4 regions of the Bradyrhizobium sp. 521_C7_N1_3 genome follow, and region 2 is predicted to be linked to each of the others. Evidence: predicted binding sites of a transcription regulator. Region 2 holds the regulator's gene; each other region holds the start of a gene.
The links. The regulator PhoB, encoded in region 2, activates phosphate uptake and scavenging genes when phosphate is short. The targets are predictions, from matches to a motif close to TGTCATNNANCTGTCAT.

Region 1 (3,344 bases), 4.8 Mb from region 2:
GCGCTCTTGAAGAAGTAAGATAACCGCCCGCGGGCCATCAGGCCTGCGGGCGACTCTCAGGCAACGCCGAAGGGACCGGGTGCGGGATCGATGCAGGCTCTTTACGCTCAGCTACTGGTGGGATTGATCAACGGCTCGTTCTACGCGCTGCTCAGTCTCGGGCTTGCCGTGATCTTCGGCATGCTCAACATCATCAATTTCGCCCACGGCGCGCTCTACATGATGGGCGCGTTCGTCGCCTATTTCCTGTTGAACCTCGGCGGCATCAATTACTGGTGGGCGCTACTGTTGGCGCCGATCATCGTCGGCATCTTCGGCATGATCCTGGAACGGACCATGCTGCAATGGCTGACGGGGCTCGACCACCTCTACGGTCTGCTCCTGACCTTCGGCATCGCGCTGATCGTGCAGGGCGTGTTCCAGAACTATTTCGGCTCTTCCGGTCTGCCTTACGCCATTCCGGACCAGCTCAAGGGCGGCATGAATCTCGGCTTCATGTTCCTGCCGATCTATCGCGGCTGGGTCGTCATCTTCTCGCTGGTGGTATGTATCGCCACCTGGTTCCTGATCGAGAAGACGCGGCTCGGTGCTTACCTGCGCGCCGCCACTGAGAATCCGACACTGGTCCGCGCCTTCGGCATCAACGTGCCGCGCATGATCACGCTGACCTACGGTCTCGGCGTCGGCCTTGCGGCGCTCGCCGGCGTGCTTTCGGCACCGATCAATCAGGTGCGGCCGTTGATGGGCGCCGACCTCATCATCGTCGTGTTCGCGGTGGTCGTGATCGGCGGCATGGGATCGATCATGGGCTCCATCATCACCGGCTTTGCGCTCGGTGTGATCGAGGGCCTGACCAAGTATTTCTACCCCGAGGCCTCCAACACCGTCGTGTTCGTGCTGATGGTGCTGGTGCTCTTGGTGAAGCCAACGGGATTGACGGGAAGGGCGGCCTGATATGACAGCCTTGACAGACGACACGCTGCCGGTGACCCCGCGCGCCATTCGAGACGAGATGATCGTATTCGTCGTGATGGCACTGCTGCTGGCCGCAGTGCCATTCAGCGGCATCTACCCGTTCTTCGTGATGCAGGCGCTGTGCTTCGCGCTGCTCGCCTGTGCGTTCAACCTCCTGATCGGCTACGGCGGCTTGCTGTCGTTCGGCCACGCGATGTTCCTCGGCACGGCGGGCTACTGCAGCGCGCATGCGCTGAAAGTGTGGGCGCTGCCGCCGGAGCTCGGCATCCTCGTCGGAATCGTCGCGGCTTTCGGGCTCTCGCTCATCACCGGCTACATCTCGATCCGCCGCCAGGGCATCTACTTCTCGATGATCACGCTGGCGCTGTCGCAGCTGCTTTACTTCATCTACCTCCAGGCGCCATTCACCCATGGTGAGGACGGCATCCAGGGCATTCCGCAGGGGCGCATGTTCGGCGTGTTCGATCTCTCGAAGCCGACGGTGCTTTATTATGTCGTGCTGGTCGGCTTCCTCGCCGGTTTCCTGCTGATCTACCGCATCATCAACTCGCCGTTCGGCGAGGTGCTGAAGGCGATCCGCGAGAACGAGCCGCGCGCGATTTCGCTCGGCTACCGGACCGACCAGTACAAGTTCCTGGCGTTCGTCTTGTCGGGCACGCTGGCTGGCTTTGCCGGTTCGCTGAAAGTCTTCGTGGCGCAGAACGCCTCGCTCACCGATGTGCACTGGTCGATGTCGGGCGAGGTCGTGCTGATGACGCTGGTCGGCGGTCTCGGCACCATTTTCGGTCCCGTGGTCGGCGCCTTCGCGATCATCGCCATGCAGCAATATCTGGCCGGCTTCGGCCAGTGGGTGACGGTGATCCAGGGCTCGATCTTCGTGATCTGCGTGCTCACCTTCCGTCGCGGCGTCATCGGCGAAATCGCCCATTACTTGCGGCGATCGCTCTAAATCATTGATATCGCACCAATTTCATTGGTGCGCGAAACCGGTGGATGATCCGGCTCCGCGGGCGTCAGATGACACGCGCGTGGAGCGGAAATGGTCTATGACAGTTTTGTGACGGCCAGTTCGGGCCGGGTCATTTCCAACCGGTAGCCTATCCCATGATGCGATGGTTTCGCGCTTTCCTGCCCAAGGAAGAACGGTTCTTCGACCTGTTCGACCGCCATGCACAGACCGTGATCCAGGGCTCGATCGCGCTCCAGGGCATGCTCAACGGGGGCGAGGAGACGCCGGTCTACTGCCAGCGCGTCAACCAGTTCGAGAACGACGCCGACAACATCACCCGTGAGGTGCTGACGGCGGTGCGCCGCACCTTCATCACGCCGTTCGACCGCGGCGACATCAAGAACCTGATCACCTCGATGGACGACGCCATCGACCAGATGCAGCAGACGGCCAAGGCCGTGATGCTGTTCGAGGTCCGCACCTTCGAGCCGCCGATGCGGGAGATTGGCGGGCTCCTGATCGAATGCGCCAATCTCGTGGGGCGCGCGTTGCCGCTGATGCAGTCGATCGGCCCGAACGTCGCGATGCTGACCGCGATCACGGAAGAACTGGGCAAGCTGGAGGGCCGGGTCGACGATCTCCATGACATCGGGCTGAAGGAGCTGTTTCTCAAGCACCGTGATGGCAGCGCGATGGATTTCATCGTCGGCGTCGAGATCTATGACCATCTCGAAAAGGTGGCCGACCGTTTCGACGACGTCGCGAACGAGATCAACAGCATCGTCATCGAGCAGGTTTAGCGCATGATCCGGAAAAGTGTGCAGCGGTTTTCCGCTCAGATCATGCGCAAAGCTTAGGGCAGGGGTCGCGCCGTGGATGCTGCGCTCGGACTTCCTGTCCTCGTCGGCTTGATCGCCGTCGCGCTGCTGTTCGACTTCCTGAACGGTCTGCACGACGCCGCCAATTCGATCGCGACCATCGTTTCGACCCGCGTGCTGCGGCCGCAATTCGCGGTGTTGTGGGCCGCGTTCTTCAATTTCATCGCCTTCATGGTGTTCGGGCTGCATGTCGCCCAGACCATCGGCACCGGCATCATCGATCCCGCGGTCGTCGACGCCCAGGTGATCTTCGCGGCGCTCGTCGGTGCGATCGTCTGGAACCTGGTGACCTGGGGGCTCGGCATCCCATCCTCCTCCTCGCATGCTCTGATCGGCGGTCTCGTCGGCGGCGGCATGGCCAAGGCGGGGATCTCGGCGGCGGTGTGGAGCGGTCTGTCCAAGGCGGTGCTGGCGATCGTGCTGTCGCCACTGGTCGGCTTCCTGCTCGCGATGATGCTGGTCGCGATCGTGTCCTGGCTCTCGGTGCGCTCGACGCCGTTCGCGGTCGATCGTGCCTTCCGGATCCTGCAGTTCGCCTCCGC
Region 2 (3,344 bases):
ATCTGCTGCGCGCCCGCGTCGGCATGGTGTTCCAGAAGCCGACGCCGTTCCCGATGACGATCTACGAGAACATCGCCTTCGGCATCCGTCTCTACGAGAAGATCTCGAAGTCCGAGATGGACGACCGCGTCGAGAAGGCGCTGCGCGGCGGCGCGCTGTGGAACGAGGTCAAGGACAAGCTCAACGCCTCCGGCCTGTCGCTCTCCGGCGGCCAGCAGCAGCGCCTCTGCATCGCCCGCACGGTCGCGGTGCGGCCCGAGGTGATCCTGTTCGACGAGCCCTGCTCGGCGCTCGACCCGATCTCGACCGCCAAGGTCGAGGAGCTGATCCAGGAGCTGTCCGAGAACTACACGATCGCGATCGTCACCCACAACATGCAGCAGGCGGCGCGCGTCTCCGACAAGACCGCCTTCATGTATCTCGGCGAGCTGATCGAGTTCGACGACACCAGCAAGATCTTCACGTCGCCGACCGACCGGCGCACGCAGGATTACATCACCGGCCGGTTCGGCTGAGGAGACGGAACATGGGTTCTGAACATACCGCAAAGGCCTTCGACACCGACCTCCAGGAGCTCACGCGCCTGGTCGCCGAGATGGGCGGCATCGCCGAGCGCATGATCGTCGACTCCGTCGACGCCCTGATCCGCCGCGACGTCGCGCTCGGCCAGCGCGTCGTGACCATCGATGCCGAGCTCGACGCGCTCCAGAAGAAGATCGAGGAGCGCGCCGTGCTCACCATCGCGCGCCGCCAGCCGATGGCGGTGGATCTGCGCGAAATCGTCGGCGCCATGCGCGTCGCGACCGATCTCGAGCGGATCGGCGACCTCGCCAAGAACATGGGCAAGCGCGTTGCGGCGCTGGAGACCGATTTCCACCCGCTCAAGCTGTTCCGCGGCCTGGAGCACATGACCGACCTCGTGCAGCAGCAGGTCAAGTCGGTGCTGGACGCCTATGCCGCGCACGATCTGCCCGCGGCGATGGCGGTGTGGAAGGGCGACGAGGAAGTCGACGCCATCTGCACCTCGCTGTTCCGCGAGCTGCTCACCTACATGATGGAGGATCCGCGCAACATCTCGTTCTGTATCCACCTGATGTTCTGCGCCAAGAACATCGAGCGCATCGGTGACCACGCCACCAACATTGCCGAGACCGTGTTCTACATGATCGAGGGCCAGGCGATCACCGACAAGCGGCCGAAGGGCGACATGACGACCTTCGCCACGACGGTCCCGAACACTTAAGGAGCGACGACACCATGGGCGCACGCATTATGGTGGTTGAGGACGAGGAAGCTCTCACCGAGCTTCTCCGCTACAACCTCGAAGGCGACGGCTATGACGTCGAGACGGTGATGCGCGGCGACGACGCCGACACCCGCCTCAAGGAGCACATCCCCGATTTGATCGTGCTCGACTGGATGCTGCCGGGCCTCTCCGGCATCGAGCTGTGCCGGCGGCTGCGCACCCGGCCCGAGACCAAGCAGCTCCCGATCATCATGCTCACCGCGCGCGGCGAGGAGAGCGAGCGGGTGCGGGGTCTTGCGACCGGCGCCGACGACTACATCGTCAAGCCGTTCTCGGTGCCGGAGCTGCTGGCACGCGTGAAGGGCCTGCTCAGGCGCGCCAGCCCGGAGCGGCTCGCCACCGTGCTCGCCTATGGCGACATCGAGCTCGACCGCGACAAGCGCCGCGTGGCGCGCTCGGGCCGGCCGATCGATCTCGGCCCGACCGAATATCGCCTGCTGGAGTTCTTCCTGGAGCATCCCGGCCGCGTGTTCTCGCGCGAGCAGCTGCTCGACAGCGTCTGGGGCCGTGACATCTACATCGATGAGCGCACCGTCGACGTCCATATCGGCCGCCTGCGCAAGCTGCTCAATCTCGGCCGCGAGCAGGACCCGATCCGCACCGTCCGCGGCGCGGGCTACGCACTGGATGATCGCTTTGCGAAGGCGGAGCAGGCGTAAGGTCCGCTGCAAGCCGGCAAACAAAAAGCGCGCCGGGTGGCGCGCTTTTTTCTTGCTCGATCGTCCCGGCTCTGTGCCGGGACAGGGTTGTCTGGAACTGTACTCAGCGCGGACCCGGCTTCGCCGGCGCGCGCCGGCGATCGGCCGCGGGCTGATACGCCACGCGCGAGTGCTGGGCGCAGTAGGGCAGGCCGGAGAGCGCCTTGCCGCCGCAGAAGAAGAAATCCGGGCTCGAGGGATCGCCGACCGGCCAGTGGCAGGTGGCCTCGTTCAGCTCCAGCAGCGACAGCCGCTGGCTCATCGGCACGACGTTGTCGTAGGTGACCGGTTCGGCCTCGACCTCGACTTCGAAGGCTTGTGCCAGCGCGGTGTTGCCGCGTGCGATCGGGCGGGTCACCCGCATCATGTGCTGGGCGGGGCGCGCCTTGCGCGGCCGCGGCGCTGCCGATGAAGGGCTCTTGGCGCGGCCCGACAGGCCGAGCCGGTGCACTTTGCCGATTACGGCATTGCGGGTCACATTGCCGAGTTCAGCGGCGATCTGGCTGGCCGAAAGTCCGGCCTCCCAGAGCTTTTTCAGCTGCTCGACGCGATCATCCGACCAGGTCAAAACGGTCATTGCACCCTTTCCTCCGCCGGCGCCTGCCATCCTGGCGGCCGCACGGCGAATGCCTAAGCCTCGAAAAACCCGTGCCGCCAGAATCCCTTAAGGCTCGCCGGGCGCGCCAGATGCGCCCGAACGCTTACGCCGGTACATGAGGACTTAGAGGATCAGAACTGCTGCACGAGATGTCGTATCTGACAAGCCAAACGCTACAATATGGCGTGACTCACGCGCAAGAGTCCGCCGACTCGCTTCCACATGTTCCGTGGCGGAAATACGCAAAATCGCCACCGCAAGACTACGGATTCTGCGTTTCGCGAGGCTTTCCGGGCGGCATTGACACCGGTTTCACCAGGCATAAGATAGTCACACGTGCCGCCCTTAAAAGGCGGCACGTTTCGTTTTCCGGGCCGGTCAATGGTGCGTTGCGCAATGCACGCTCACGCCGTCCGCAACATTCAAGTGATCGTCATGACTAACAGCGCAGCGCCGCATTTGCTCCCCGTTTTCGCCAGGGCCGACCTCGGTTTCGAGCGCGGTGAAGGCTGCTGGCTGATTGCGACCAATGGCGATCGCTATCTCGATTTCACCTCGGGCGTGGCGGTGAATGCGCTCGGCCATGCTCATCCTGCGTTGGTCAAGGCGTTGCAGGAGCAGGCCACCAAACTCTGGCACATGTCGAACCTGTTCCAGAGTCCGGACGGCGAGAAGCTTGCCGCGCGTCTGTGCAACGAAAGCTTCGCGGACTTCGTGTTCTTCTGCAATTCCGGCGCCGAAG
Region 3 (3,344 bases), 170 kb from region 2:
AGCTCGAAGCGCGGCACATTGTTGCCGGAGGTCGAGTTCGGGTCGACCAGGCCGAGGTTCTTGCCCTTGAGGTCATCGACCTTCTTGTAGGCGCTGCTCGCCTTGACGAAGAACACCGAATAGTAGCCGGTCGAGCCGTCGGCGTTGATGTCGTTGGCGAACGCGTCGGTCTTGACGCCGGTCAGGCGGGCGCGCGCGAACGACGCCGAGCCGTAGCTGGCGATCTGGATGTTGCCGGCGCGCTGGCCTTCGATGACCGCGGCATAGTCGTTGGCGATACGCAGCGTGACCTTCACGCCCAGTTCCTTGGAGAGATAGCTCACGAACGGCGCCCAGCGCTCGGTGACGCCGGAGGCGTTCTCGGCCGGAACGACCGCGAAGGTTAGTTCGGGATATTTGGCTTTCCAGTCGTCGGCGGAAGCCGAGGTCGTGAACGCGAGCGCGGCGGCGCTGGCAAGAATGAGTCTGCGAGTGATCATGATACCCTCTTCATCGGTTGGGGTCGGTTGACGCGAAATTATCAGCAGGACGTGACAGCGCTGTGCCGCTCAGGCCGCCGCGGCCGTTCCGAGCGCCGGCACGCCCTCGGGCGCCGGTGCAGATGCACCGCCCATGACGTCGGCGGCTTCGAGATCGTAGAGCTCACGCGCGACGCGGTCGGTGAGCTCGGACGGCACGCCATCGAACACCACGCGGCCCTGCGCCATGCCGATCAGGCGATCGCAATAGGTGCGCGCCAGATCGAGCGAATGCAGGTTGCAGAGCACGGTGATGCCGAAATGCTTGTTGATGCGCAGCAGCGCATCCATCACGATCTTGGTGTTGCGCGGGTCGAGCGAGGCGATCGGCTCGTCGGCGAGGATGATGTCGGGCTGCTGCACCAGCGCGCGGGCGATCGCGACACGCTGCTGCTGGCCGCCGGAGAGCTGGTCGGCACGCTGGGCGGCGAGCGAGGCGATGTCGAACTGTTCGAGCGCCGACATCGCCAGCGCCTTGTCGTGCTCGGGCCAGGTCTGCGTCAGCGAGCGCCAGGCCGGCATCGTGGCAAGACGCCCCATCAGCACGTTGGTCAGCACATCGAGCCGGCCGACCAGGTTGAACTGCTGGAAAATCATCGCCGAGCGCGCCCGCCACTGCCGCAATTCCTTGCCGCGCAACGCCGTGACGTCGAGGCCGTCGAACAGGATGCGGCCCTGCGTCGGCGTCGCCAGGCGATTGATCATGCGCAGCATGGTCGATTTGCCGGCGCCGGAGCGCCCGATCACACCGACGAAGCCGCCGGGGGAGATTTGAAACGAAGCGTCGTCCACCGCGGCTTTTGCGCCAAAGCGGCACGTCAGACCTTCAACCACCAGCATAGAGGGCTCCAGAGTAGCTGGCTGCCACCGCTAACGCCGGCACTTGACACTTGTGTGACACGCGGATCGCGGTGCGGCGATCCTACACACCTCTTCCCCTGTCATCGCACCGTCATGACGCTGTCATCAGGCCGCTCGAAGAGGTATGCCCGCCCTCGACCTATCGGATGTAGCATGGCCGGCAAAACGCTCTCAATTCAACCGACCATCGACCCTTCGGCGAAGCTGCACGAGACCAGGCTCGGCACCTATACCGAAGTCGGCGCGCGCACGATCCTCACTGAAGTCACGATGGGCGATTACTCCTATGTCGTGAACGACGCCCAGATCACCTACACCACCATCGGAAAATTCTGCTCGATCGCGGCGATGACCCGCATCAATCCCGGCAATCATCCGATGCATCGCGCCACTCAGGCGCATTTCACCTATCGTTCCAGCGCCTATTTCCCCGGCGAGAGCGACGACACCGAGTTCTTCGACTGGCGGCGCCAGCATCACGTCCATATCGGCCACGACGTCTGGATCGGCCATGGCGCGATCGTGCTGCCGGGCCGCAACATCGGCACCGGCGCGGTGATCGCGGCCGGCGCCATCGTCACCAAGGACGTGCCGGCCTACACCATCGTCGCCGGCAATCCGGCGCGCATCGTGCGGCGGCGGTTCTCGGAAGACGTCGCCGGACGGCTGGCCCGGCTCGCCTGGTGGGACTGGGATCACGACAAATTGCGTGAAGCACTGCCCGATTTCCGCAAGCTCGGGATTGAAGATTTCCTCTCGGCATATGAAGCACGGGCAAGCTCCCTCACCCGTTCCCCTGCCAGCAAACGAAGCGCGGTCGCGTGACAGACATCTTCCTTGAGGGCGGCCGGGCCCTGATCGGCTCCGAGCTCGTCGAAACTTCCATTCTCGTGTCCGGCGCCGACATTGCGCAGGTCAGTGCCTCTCGCGGCCGTGCGCGGCTGGCGATCGATGCGCGCAACCTGCTGGTGCTGCCCGGCATCGTCGATCTGCATGGCGATGCCTTCGAGCGGCAGATGATGCCGCGCGCCGGCGTCGACTTTCCGATCGACGTCGCTCTCGCCGACAGCGACCGCCAGGCGATCAGCAACGGCATCACCACCGTGTTTCACGCCACGACCTGCTCGTGGGAGCCGGGCCTGCGCAGCGCCGGCAATGCGCGCGCCCTGATGGAGGCGATCGAGCGGCAGCGCCCGCAATTCGCCGCCGACACCCGTTTCCACCTGCGGCACGAGACTTACAATCTCGATGCCGAGACCGAGATCGACCAGTGGCTCGCCGAGGGCCGCGTCGACCTGTTCGCCTTCAACGACCACATGGACGGCACCGTTGCCGACATGGCCAAGCCGCGCAAGCGCAACCGCATGGTCGAGCGCACCGGCCTCTCGGGCGAGGAATTCGACCGGCTGGTCGAGCGTGTGCTTTCGCGCGCCAGTGAAGTGCCGGCTTCCGTGTCGCGGCTCGCCGCAACTGCTCGCGCGGCCGAGGTGCGGATGCTCTCGCACGACGATGCGACGCCGGCGATGCGGCGGGAGTTTCGCGAGCTGGGCGCTGACATCGCGGAGTTTCCGATCAACGAGGAGACCGCGCGGGCGGCTGCAAGCCAGGGCGATGCCATCGTCTATGGTGCGCCGAATGTCGTGCGCGGCGGCAGCCATACCGGCTGGACCCGGGCATCCGACATGATCGCGAAGGGGCTCTGCTCGGTACTGGCGTCGGATTATTACTATCCCGCGCAGCTGCTCGCCGCGTTCCGCCTCGCCGCCGACGGCGTGCTGCCGCTGACCGAGGCCTGGAACCTGGTGTCCGCGGGACCGGCCCGCGCGACCGGCCTCGCCGATCGCGGCGTGCTCGCGGAAGGACGCCGCGCCGACATGCTGCTGGTCGACGACAGCGTGCCGCTGCGGCCGCGGCTGATCGCGGTGGTATCAGGCGGAAAGCTCGTGCATCTCACCGATGCGACGC
Region 4 (3,344 bases), 2.7 Mb from region 2:
GCGACCTGCAGTGCCCTGCCCCGCGATCACGAACGGGTCGTCATAGGGCCTGACCAGCGTAGCGCCGCGCTTCTCGGCGATGCCGCGCGAGATCGCCTCGCGGTCGTCGCGATCGCGATCGTACAGCACGACCTCGGCGCCGTAGGATTTGGTGCGCTCGCGCTTCGACAGCGGCGCATCCGCAGGCATCACGATGGTCGCCTGCATGTCGAGGATCTTGGCCGCGGCCGCCACGCCCTGGGCGTGGTTGCCGGACGAGAATGCGACGACGCCGCCGGCGCGCTTGTCCTGCGGGATCGAGGCGACCTTGTTGAAGGCGCCGCGGAACTTGAAGGAGCCGGTGCGCTGGAGCATCTCCGGCTTCAGGAAGACCTTCGCGCCGACGCGCTCGTTGAGCACGGGAAAAGACAACAGCGGGGTGCGGATGGCGAAGGGCGCGATCACGCGCGCTGCTGCTTCGATATCGGCAGGGCCGATCGGGAGGAGCTGTTCGGTCATGCCCAATGTTATCGCGCCGGACGAGGCGCGGGGCAAGACACCTCCGCGCGATGAACCTTGGTTTTCAGGCTACGAAACTAACCGGCTCGGCCCCATTCCTGCCTGGAAGCACCGCGCCAACCGCCTTGATGCTGTCCACAAACGCCCTCGCCGAGGCTTCCCAGGTGTAATTGGCAGCGAATTCGACGCAGTCCTGACGGGACACGTCGAGCGCGGCGAAGCAGGCATTGCGAAGATCGTGATCGAGGGCGCCGACCGGTGCATCGCCGATCACGTCGCGGGGGCCCTTCACCGGGAAGGCCGCGACCGGCAGGCCGCTGGCGAGCGCCTCCAGCAGGACCAGGCCGAACGTGTCGGTCTTGCTGGGGAACACGAACACGTCGGCCGCCGCATAGATTGCCGCCAGCGCCTCGCCGTGCTTCTCGCCCAGGAAGATCGCATCCGGATAGGCTTCTTCCAGCGCGCCCCGCGCCGGGCCGTCGCCGACGATCACCTTGGTGCCGGGCAGATCGAGATCGAGAAACGCCTCGAGGTTTTTCTCCACCGCGACCCGGCCGACCGAGAGAAACACCGGCGCCGGCAGGCAGAGGTCGATCCCGCGGGGGTGGAACAGGCTGGTGTCGACGCCGCGCGGCCACAGCACGACGTTGTCGAAGCCGCGTTCGCCAAGCTCGCGGGCGAGCGCCGGCGTTGCCGCCATCACGGCGCGGCTGGGCGCGTGAAATCGGCGCAGCGCCCGCCAGATCAGGGATTCCGGAACCGGCACGCGGGCGCGGACATATTCGGGAAAGCGGGTGTGGAAGCTGGACGTGAACGGCAGCTTGCGCTGGCGGCAGTAGCGGCGGACCATCAGGCCGATCGGCCCCTCCGTCGCAATGTGGATGCTGTCGGGGCGCGCCTCCTCGATCAGCTTCGCGATTCGCGCCGGGCGCGGCATGGCGAGCCGCACGTCGCGGTAGCTCGGCATCGCGAAGGTGCGGAACGATTGCGGCGTCAGGAACGTGAACTCGACGCCGAGCGCGTTGGCGGCGTCTGCGAGCTTGGTCAGCGTCCGAACCACACCGTTGACTTGCGGGTGCCAGGCGTCGGTCGCGACCAGGATGCGCATCAAGCGGCCTCTGTTATGCAGCTCTGGCTGCGACCTGCGGGACTTGTGCCGGCTTCCGCGCCTGATCCGCCCAGGTGATGATCTCGAAATGACCGTCGTCATGCTCGACCAGCGCCGTGCAGCTCTCGACCCAGTCGCCGCAATTAATGTAGCGGATGCCGGCCTCGTCGCGGATCACGGCATAGTGGATGTGGCCGCAGATCACGCCGTCGGCGTCGTGACGCCGCGCCTCGGCGGCGAGCGCCTGCTCGAACGCGCCGATATAGTTGACGGCATTCTTGACCTTCTGCTTGGCCCATTGCGACAACGACCAATAGGGCACCTTGAACATGCGCCGGAAGAAGTTGACGAAGCGATTCATCTGGATCGCGAAGTCGTAGGCCTTGTCGCCGAGATGGGCGAGCCAGCGCGCGTTCTGCACCACGAGATCGAAGATGTCGCCGTGGATGACGAGATAGCGCTTGCCGTCGACGCCGGTGTGGACGGTGTTCTCGACGACGTCGATGCCGCCGAAATGCGTGCCGTAATAGTTGCGCAGGAACTCGTCGTGATTGCCGGGAATGTAGATGACCTTGGCGCCCTTGCGCGCCTTGCGCAGCAGCTTCTGGACCAGGTCGTTATGCGATTGCGGCCAGTGCCAGCTCGATTTCAGCGCCCAGCCGTCGACGATATCGCCGACGAGATAGATCGTATCGGCATCGTGGTAGCGCAGGAAGTCGAGCAGCAGGTCGGCTTGAGAACCGCGGGCTCCGAGATGAACGTCGGAGATGAACAAAGTGCGAAAGCGCCGCTCCGGGCTCTCGTCACTCACATCGTAACTTCCCATGCGCCAGCCTGTAACAAATGTCCCGTGACAGGGGGATGACAGATTGAACCCTTGAGGCACCCTCGAATACGAATCAGACCTTGCCTCGCCCTCCCCGCGAATATCAGTCGCATGCGACAATCAGGCGACATGGCGCCGCAGCGGCCTCCGCAAGACCCTGGAACCGATGGCTGAACAGGTTAACGGCAGCGGTCTTGCGCGCCGCCGGCGGTGCGCCCGCGGCCCGGATCAGTAAAATTTGTGGAAATGATGGATCGGCCCGTGGCCGTGGCCGACGCTGAAGCGGTCGGCGGCCGCGATCGCTGCGCTGATCCAGGCCTTGGCGTTCCGCACGGCCCGCTCCAGATCCTCGCCCCTGGCAAGCCCGGCCGCGACGGCCGAGGATAGCGAGCACCCCGTGCCGTGGGTGTTGCGGGTGGCGACGCGCGGCGCCGCAAGCGCGATCGTGTTCTCGGCCTCGACGAGATAGTCGGTGCTTTCGGCGCCCTCGCCGTGCCCGCCCTTGATCAGAACCGCGCGGCAGCCCAGCGCCAGCAGCCGGCGCCCCTGGCTCTCGATCTCGGCCTCGCGTGTCGCGACGGGCTCGTCGAGCAGAGCCGCGGCCTCGGGCAGATTAGGCGTGATCACCGACGCCAGCGGCATCAGTTTCTTGCGCAGGGCTTCCACCGCCTCCGCGGCGAGCAGGCGATCGCCGGAGGTTGCGACCATCACGGGATCGAGCACGATGTGGCGAGGCTTCCAGCGCGACAGCGCCTCCGCGATCGCATCGATGCTGGCGGCCTGCGCCACCATGCCGATCTTCACCGCACCGACCTCGAGATCGGAAAACACGGCATCGATCTGCGCGGTGACGAAGTCGGCTGGCACCGCGTGGATGCCGGTGACGCCGCGCGTGTTCTGCGCGGTCAGGGC

Region 1: the regulator PhoB is predicted to act here: its motif matches at 2,022-2,038, upstream of AB7008_RS23325 (DUF47 domain-containing protein).
Region 3: the regulator PhoB is predicted to act here: its motif matches at 1,458-1,474, upstream of phnC (phosphonate ABC transporter ATP-binding protein).
Region 4: the regulator PhoB is predicted to act here: its motif matches at 2,457-2,473, upstream of AB7008_RS33770 (UDP-2,3-diacylglucosamine diphosphatase).

What each region holds. Positions count from the first base shown of each region.
Region 1 is NZ_CP197232.1:5,061,938-5,065,281, forward strand. It holds gene AB7008_RS23310 (ABC transporter substrate-binding protein) at 1-18, shown strand, start outside; gene AB7008_RS23315 (branched-chain amino acid ABC transporter permease) at 91-954, shown strand; gene AB7008_RS23320 (branched-chain amino acid ABC transporter permease) at 956-1,924, shown strand; gene AB7008_RS23325 (DUF47 domain-containing protein) at 2,080-2,724, shown strand; gene AB7008_RS23330 (inorganic phosphate transporter) at 2,797-3,344, shown strand, end outside.
Region 2 is NZ_CP197232.1:9,887,554-9,890,897, reverse strand. It holds gene pstB (phosphate ABC transporter ATP-binding protein PstB) at 1-515, shown strand, start outside; gene phoU (phosphate signaling complex protein PhoU) at 527-1,243, shown strand; gene phoB (phosphate regulon transcriptional regulator PhoB) at 1,258-1,965, shown strand; gene AB7008_RS46975 (GcrA family cell cycle regulator) at 2,069-2,581, opposite strand; gene AB7008_RS46970 (aspartate aminotransferase family protein) at 3,038-3,344, shown strand, end outside.
Region 3 is NZ_CP197232.1:9,717,550-9,720,893, forward strand. It holds gene phnD (phosphonate ABC transporter substrate-binding protein) at 1-479, opposite strand, end outside; gene phnC (phosphonate ABC transporter ATP-binding protein) at 549-1,358, opposite strand; gene AB7008_RS46165 (chloramphenicol acetyltransferase) at 1,533-2,204, shown strand; gene AB7008_RS46170 (alpha-D-ribose 1-methylphosphonate 5-triphosphate diphosphatase) at 2,201-3,344, shown strand, end outside.
Region 4 is NZ_CP197232.1:7,139,534-7,142,877, forward strand. It holds gene AB7008_RS33760 (threonine/serine dehydratase) at 1-498, opposite strand, end outside; gene AB7008_RS33765 (glycosyltransferase family 4 protein) at 563-1,606, opposite strand; gene AB7008_RS33770 (UDP-2,3-diacylglucosamine diphosphatase) at 1,620-2,432, opposite strand; gene thiD (bifunctional hydroxymethylpyrimidine kinase/phosphomethylpyrimidine kinase) at 2,661-3,344, opposite strand, start outside.